3 regions of the Streptomyces collinus genome follow, and region 3 is predicted to be linked to each of the others. Evidence: riboswitches for the same ligand, from Rfam matches in the RefSeq annotation. Region 3 holds a riboswitch; each other region holds the start of a gene.
The links. Region 3 has a riboswitch for cyclic di-AMP ahead of RFN52_RS18965 (M23 family metallopeptidase). Riboswitches for the same ligand answer to the same signal wherever they lie in the genome.
Positions count from the first base shown of each region.

Region 1: linked by a shared signal. The riboswitch ahead of RFN52_RS34620 (M23 family metallopeptidase) and the one ahead of RFN52_RS18965 (M23 family metallopeptidase) in region 3 are both predicted to bind cyclic di-AMP.
Region 2: linked by a shared signal. The riboswitch ahead of RFN52_RS16110 (LysM peptidoglycan-binding domain-containing protein) and the one ahead of RFN52_RS18965 (M23 family metallopeptidase) in region 3 are both predicted to bind cyclic di-AMP.

Region 1 is NZ_CP133771.1:7,677,229-7,679,482, reverse strand. It holds gene RFN52_RS34625 (DUF6250 domain-containing protein) at 1-16, opposite strand, end outside; gene RFN52_RS34620 (M23 family metallopeptidase) at 211-1,140, opposite strand; cyclic di-AMP (ydaO/yuaA leader) riboswitch at 1,145-1,299, opposite strand; gene RFN52_RS34615 (alpha-galactosidase) at 1,616-2,254, opposite strand, start outside.
Region 2 is NZ_CP133771.1:3,590,617-3,592,870, reverse strand. It holds gene RFN52_RS16115 (LysM peptidoglycan-binding domain-containing protein) at 1-459, shown strand, start outside; cyclic di-AMP (ydaO/yuaA leader) riboswitch at 689-855, shown strand; gene RFN52_RS16110 (LysM peptidoglycan-binding domain-containing protein) at 860-1,552, shown strand; gene eno (phosphopyruvate hydratase) at 1,827-2,254, shown strand, end outside.
Region 3 is NZ_CP133771.1:4,189,053-4,191,306, forward strand. It holds gene RFN52_RS18965 (M23 family metallopeptidase) at 113-1,153, opposite strand; cyclic di-AMP (ydaO/yuaA leader) riboswitch at 1,165-1,321, opposite strand; tRNA gene RFN52_RS18970 (tRNA-Met) at 1,610-1,683, opposite strand; gene RFN52_RS18975 (dihydrofolate reductase family protein) at 1,749-2,254, opposite strand, start outside.

The DNA.
Region 1 (2,254 bases), 3.5 Mb from region 3:
TGCGGGTGGTCGGCACGGGACACAGCTCCTCGGGATCCGCCGGGAAGGCTCTGGAAAGCGCTTGCACTCCGGACGGGATCACTCTGTCCCAACGGCCGCCGCCTGTCGATCCCTTGACGCGGCCGACGGCATGCGCGCACACCGAAGGCCGGACCCGGGGATCGGGGTCCGGCCTTCGGCCGCGTGTCAGGCAGGTGGTCGTGCGGTCGGTCAGCCGACGGAGACGCCGTGCGAGCGCAGGAAGGCGACCGGGTCCACGTCCGAGCCGTAGTCCGGCGTCGTGCGGATCTCGAAGTGCAGGTGCGGTCCGGTCACGTTGCCGGTGGCGCCCGACAGGCCGACCTGCTGCCCGGCGGTCACGGTCTGGCCGGCCGAGACGGAGAGCTGGGACAAGTGGGCGTACTGGGCGTAATGGCCGTCGTTCAGCTTGATGACGACCTGGTTGCCGTACGCGCCGCCCCAGCCGGCGGAGACGACCGTGCCCGCGCCGACGGCCTTGAGGGAGGTGCCGGTCGGGACGACGAAGTCGACACCGGTGTGGTAGCCGCTGGACCACATGCTGCCGGACATGCGGTACGGGGTGCCGACGGTGGCCCCGTCCACCGGGAGGGCGTACCCACTGGCGTTGCCCTCGGCGGCGGGCTTGGCGGCGGCCGGCTTCGCGGCGGTCTCCGCCTTCGGGGCCGACTCGGCGGCGGACGGCTTCGCGGCCGAGGGCTTCGGGGCGGAGGCCTTCGGCGCGGACGGGGCCGAGGACTTCGGCGCGCCCGCGGCCTGCTTGCCGATCGACAGCTTCAGGCCCGGGTGGATCAGCGACGGGTCGGAGCCGACGGCGGCGCGGTTGTCCGCGTAGAGCTTCTTCCAGCCGCCGCTGACGTTCTGGTCGTCGGCGATCTTCGCGAGACAGTCGCCGGCCTCCACGGTGTAGGTGCGAGCACCGGTGGCCTTTTCGGCGGCCTTCTTCTCGGCCGCCGGAGCGGACTGGACCGCCTTTTCCGGTGCCGACTGCGGGGTGGCGGCGTGGGCGCCGGCGGCTCCCATGAGCGGCAGCGCGAGAGCGGCTCCGCCGGTTCCGGCGACGGCGATGGAGCGGGTGAAACGCTGGGTCTTGGGACGGCGGTGCTTACCCTTCGCGGGCATGGCGAATTCCTCTCCGTCGCCTGCGAGGTGAGCTGTCGGGTGCGAGCTGGAGATGCCCGGCCGCGCCGGGGCGCGGCTTAACCCCAAGCCGTTCCGGGAACCGGAACAGGCGTCTTACCTGTGGGTCCCCCGCTCCTGCCGTACGTCGGGTCAGTGTGTGCGGGCTCCGGTCGGCGGCAGGATTAGGCGTCCGTCCGGATTGGTGTGGAACGTAAGCGACCAGGACGCAAACGGACAAGCTTGCGGTTGCCCGTGACGGTGTTTCTCTTGACGCGTCGCCACATCTGCGGTCACCGAGCGTGGATTACCGATCTCCTGCTTTCCCCAACCGCCCTGAATAACGCCAGAATTACGTGAACATGGCAACAGCACATCGTCACGAATATGACGATGGTCACGCACCCCGACCTCATCTCCTTTACGATCGGGGCACGTTATCCCTAAGCGCCTTTAGCGGCCTATTCGGACAGAACGGCTACTTCCGCTTAAGGCGGACGACCGTCGCGTCCAGATCCCCCCGCAGACCGACCCGCAGTCCGTGGTGAAGCAGCACCGCCCCCCGGTGAATTTCGCCTGTTTCGAGGCATTCGTACGATGCGGCCGGGTCGAGGGCACGCAGCCGGAGGGCCGGTACGGGCTCGCCGTAGCGCTGCGCCTGGAGCCAGGCGAGGACGACGGTCTCGTCGCCGAGGACGTACTGCACGGCGCTCAGTCCGCCCCCCGGGGGACGCAGCCGGTACTGGTCGCCGCGTTGCACCACGGGCCGGATCTCCTTGTAGAGCCCCACCCACTCCCGCGCCTCGGCGAGCTCCTCCTCCGTCCACCGCGTGAGGTCGCCGCCGACCCCCAGCACCCCGGCCATGGCGCTGACGAAGCGGAACCGCAAGGAGCTGGCCCGCTGGTTGAGCATGACGTTCGGACTGTCGGTGACCCAGGCGGCCATGACCCGGGCCGGATGGATCTGGCTGAAGCCGTGCTGGATGGCGAGCCGGTCGAGCGGGTCGGTGTTGTCGGAGGTCCACACCTGGTCCGTGCGGCTCAGCACACCGAGGTCGATCCGCCCGCCGCCACCCGAGCAGGACTCGAAGGCCACGCCGGGATGGGCGGCCCGCAA
Region 2 (2,254 bases), 600 kb from region 3:
TCGTCGTCCTCGAAGGACGAAACCGCCAAGACCGACAAGTCACGTAAATCCGGCGGAACGTCGCAGAGCGAGCAGCCCGACGGCTCTCCGTCGGCCACTCCCGAGGGCGGCAAGCCGGGCGACTCGCAGCAGGGTGACGACTCCTCGGCGTCGGCCGAGACCGGCTCCGGCCGTCATCGCGGTCCCAGTGCCGACGAAACCCGCACGCCCGAGAGCGACCGCGCGGAGAAGTCCACGGGGCGTCACTCCGCGCCCGCTGACGAGAGTTCCGGCGACGCGTCCGAAGGTGCCTACATCGTGGGCATCGGCGACAGCCTCTGGTCCATCGCCGACGCCCTTCGGGTCAGCGGCGGATGGCACGCGCTCTACGAGGGCAACGAGAACGAGGTCGGCGCCGACCCGGACCTCATTCACCCCGGTCAGACGCTCACGGTCGAGGGCGAAGCGGACGAGCGGTAGCTGTTCGGGCAGTGCGGAAACCGCGGCCGAAGTCACCCCTAAACCGGGTGAGTTCACGTCACGTTTTCGTACTGAATGTCCCGTATAAGGCCGGTGAGAGATAGATCTCAGAAGCCTTGATCGTCTTTGAAATTCCGTGGATCGCGTGTCTACGGTCGTGACCGCTCGTCACCGCGAGCCCCGGCTGCCGCAACGCCGAATCCTGCCAGCGGCCGTACGGGAACAGTCGTCGCGTCAAGCGCCGTAGGCAGGAGCGGGGGACCCAAGGTAGGTGCCCGACCGGACAGTTGTGCCGGAAGGGCTTGGGGTGAAGCCGTGTCCCGGGAGGGGCGCGGCCGGGCAACTCAACCGGCCCGAACCCGACAGCTCACCTCGCAGGCGTCGGTGAGGGGATCTCTCCATGCTGTTTTCCGGCAAGGGCACGCACCGCCGTCCGTCCAAGGCCTCTCGGGTCATCGCCATCGCCGGTGTCACCGGTGCCGCCGTCGCCGCCCCGCTGATGGCGGCCGGCAACGCCTCCGCCGCCACCGCCTCCGAGTGGGACGCGGTCGCCCAGTGCGAGTCCGGCGGCAACTGGTCCATCAACACCGGCAACGGCTACTACGGCGGTCTGCAGTTCTCCGCCTCCACCTGGTCCGGCTACGGCGGCACCAAGTACGCCTCCACCGCCGACCAGGCCACCAAGGACCAGCAGATCGAGATCGCCGAGAAGGTCCTCGCGAGCCAGGGCAAGGGCGCCTGGCCGGTCTGCGGCAAGGGCCTGTCGAGCGCCGGTTACACCGGTGGCGGCTCCTCCAGCGACTCGGGCAGCTCCTCGCAGAGCCAGCAGAGCACCGAGACCCGCGAGACCCAGCAGCAGCCCGCCTCCCGCTCCGACGAGCGCCCCGCGGCCAAGAAGACCGTCACCACCCCGACCGGCAAGAAGGTCAAGAAGGGTGACGGCGAGTACAAGGTCGTCACGGGTGACACCCTGAGCTCGATCGCCGCGGACGAGAAGGTCAAGGGCGGCTGGGAGAAGCTGTACCAGCTGAACAAGGACATCATCGACGATGCCAACCTCATCTACCCGGGCCAGCAGCTGCACCTGAAGTAAGCAGCGGCCCACCCGGGCCCGCCCAGGGCCCACCAGCTCCCCGCTCCGGCGCGTCATCCCCCGTACGCACCGGAGCGGGGTTTTTTCTGCCGGACTTCGCGAACCGGCTTTGTTCCGTTCGGAAACAATTTACTCTCGGTTCTGTCCATGGGGTGGGCGACCCGGTGGCCGATCGCCCGGAGCCGGTTAGGCTCATGTCGCGAGCCACCGAGGCTCCGCACCTCGCCGGGCCCACGCGGCCCGCGTACCCGCGTCACATAAGAAGGAGATGCTCGTGCCGTCCATCGACGTCGTCGTAGCCCGGGAAATCCTGGACTCCCGAGGCAACCCCACGGTCGAGGTCGAGGTCGGCCTCGACGACGGCAGCACCGGTCGTGCCGCCGTCCCGTCCGGCGCCTCCACGGGCGCCTTCGAGGCCATCGAGCTCCGCGACGGCGACTCGAACCGCTACCTCGGCAAGGGTGTGGAGAAGGCCGTCCTCGCGGTCATCGAGCAGATCGGCCCGGAGCTGGTCGGCTATGACGCCACCGAGCAGCGCCTGATCGACCAGGCGATGTTCGACCTGGACGCCACCGACAACAAGGGCTCCCTCGGCGCCAACGCCATCCTCGGCGTCTCGCTCGCCGTCGCCCACGCCGCCTCCGAGGCCAGCGACCTGCCGCTGTTCCGCTACCTGGGCGGCCCCAACGCGCACCTGCTGCC
Region 3 (2,254 bases):
CACTCGGCCGTGCACCCCGATACCCACTCGGCCGTGCACGCCGAAAATCCGGCAGCCCTGACGTCGGGGGGTCGTCGTCAGGGCCGCCGGTGCTTCAACGGGTGGGAACGGCTTACGGGTTCAGTCCCTTGCCCCGCAGCCACGCCATCGGGTCGATGCCGCTCGCGGAGCCGCCGGAGTGGACCTCCAGGTGAAGGTGGGCCCCGGTGACGTTGCCGGTGGCGCCCACACGGCCGATGACCTCGCCCGTGCTGACCTTCTGGCCGACGCTGACGCCGATGGAGGACTGGTGCGCGTACCAGATCTCGGTGCCGTCATCGAGGGTGAGGACGGTCTTGTAGCCGTACGAGCCGTTCCAGCCGGCCTCGGTGATGGTGCCGCTGTGGACGGCCTTGATCGGCGTGCCCGTGGGGGCGGCGAAGTCCAGGCCCGTGTGGTAGCCGGAGGACCAGTAGGCGCCGGCCTGGCCGAAGCTGGAGGTGATGGTGTACGAGGAGGTCGGCAGCGTGAACTGCTTGGCCAGGGCTGCGAGACGCTCGGCCTCGGCCTTCTTCCTGGCCTCCTCCTCCGCCTTCCTCTTGGCCTCGGCGGCCTTGGCCTTGGCTTCCTCCTGCGCCTTGGCGACCGCTTCCGCGGCTGCCTTCTCGGCGGCGGCCGCGGCGTCCTCTGCGGCCTTGGTCTCGATCTGGTCCTGCTGGTGCTCGACCTGGGCCATGATCCGGGCGCGCAGGGCCTCGCCGGCGCCGGCGCCGGAGGCGCTCTCGCCCTGCTCGGGGGCGGCCGTGGCGGTGCCGAGGCTGCTGAGCGGGGTGGCGGAACCTTCGGGGGTGTCGTCGTCCGAGATGAGGGAACCCACCGAGGGCAGGTCCGGCACGGAGATGGACACCGGGGGCTTGCCGGTCTGGGCACTGGCCATGCCGCCGGCACCCACGGCCGCGATGACGCCGACGCCCAGGACGGTGGAGCTGCGGGCGAGGCCTCCGCCGCGCTGCTTGGTGACGCGATGCCGGCCACGGACGGGACGGATGGACTCCTCGGTGGGGTTCCACTCCTGGAACGGGCCCTCGTCGGTGCGCTGACCGCCGAAGCCGAAGGTGTCGTTCTCGCGCTTCGGCGCGTACGGGGCCGCGGGGGCAGGCCGGTTGGACGCCACGTGGGCGTACTCCTTTCCTTCCTTCTCGCCTACCGGGTTAGCTGACGGGTTCGGAGCAGGAAGGTCTCCTACGCGCGTATACCGGCCGTGCTTGCACGGTGGTATACGCCCGATTCACCCCAAGTGGTGGTTCCCCGGTTCCCTTTCGGGATTCGGCGCGTGCGCACGGAGCCGCCTTCTGTGACGGCTGGGACGACCGCGCTGCGTTATCGAACGTTAATGGAGGCGCGAGGGGTATTCCAGCGATTCCACTTGATCATTAACCTTTTTCACGCGGACTTACCTGCCATGACCGGAGTAAATCGGGCGAGTTGGCCGCTTCGCAAGTGACTGACGAGTTTTGACGGTGCGTCAGTCACCACGCGCAACGGGGTGGTTCGCTCACCGAGCGTAATGAGCTACGGGGAAATGCACCGAGGGCCGGAATCCTTTCGGATTCCGGCCCTCGGCCTTCAGTAGCGGGGACAGGATTTGAACCTGCGACCTCTGGGTTATGAGCCCAGCGAGCTACCGAGCTGCTCCACCCCGCGTCGTTGTGACTCCAGTGTACGCCATCCGCGGGACCACTCGTGCACACCCACGGATCGGCCCGTGCTCAGCCCGGCAGGTGGCGGTTCGGGGCCTTGGCCCGCTCCTCGTGCTCCGGGAGGACGACGACCTCCACTCCGCCGGCCGCCAGGAGGCCGCTGCCGTCGGCGTCCGTCACGAAGGTGTCGGGCTCGCGCCAGGCCGTGACGACCCGCCCTACGCCCGCGTCGAGGATCAGCCGGGCGCAGGGCGCGGGGCGGGAGGCGCGGCGGGCGCAGGGCTCCAGGCTGCTGTACACCGTCGCGCCGGGCAGGCGCGGGTCGGCCGGGTCGAGCTTCGCCAGGGCCGCCTCCTCGGCGTGCACGACCGGGTCGCCGGCCTCGCGGGAATGGCCGCGGGCCAGTTCCGTGCCGTCGGCGGCGACCACGACCGCGCCCACACTGAACGCCGTGTCCGACGGCGGGCAGCGCTCGGCCAGGTCGCAGGCGAGGGCCAGCCAGTGGTGGTCGGCGGCGGCGGGCAGGGCGCCGGCGCCCGGGGCGGTCGGCTCGTAGCGCATCAGGACCACGTCCT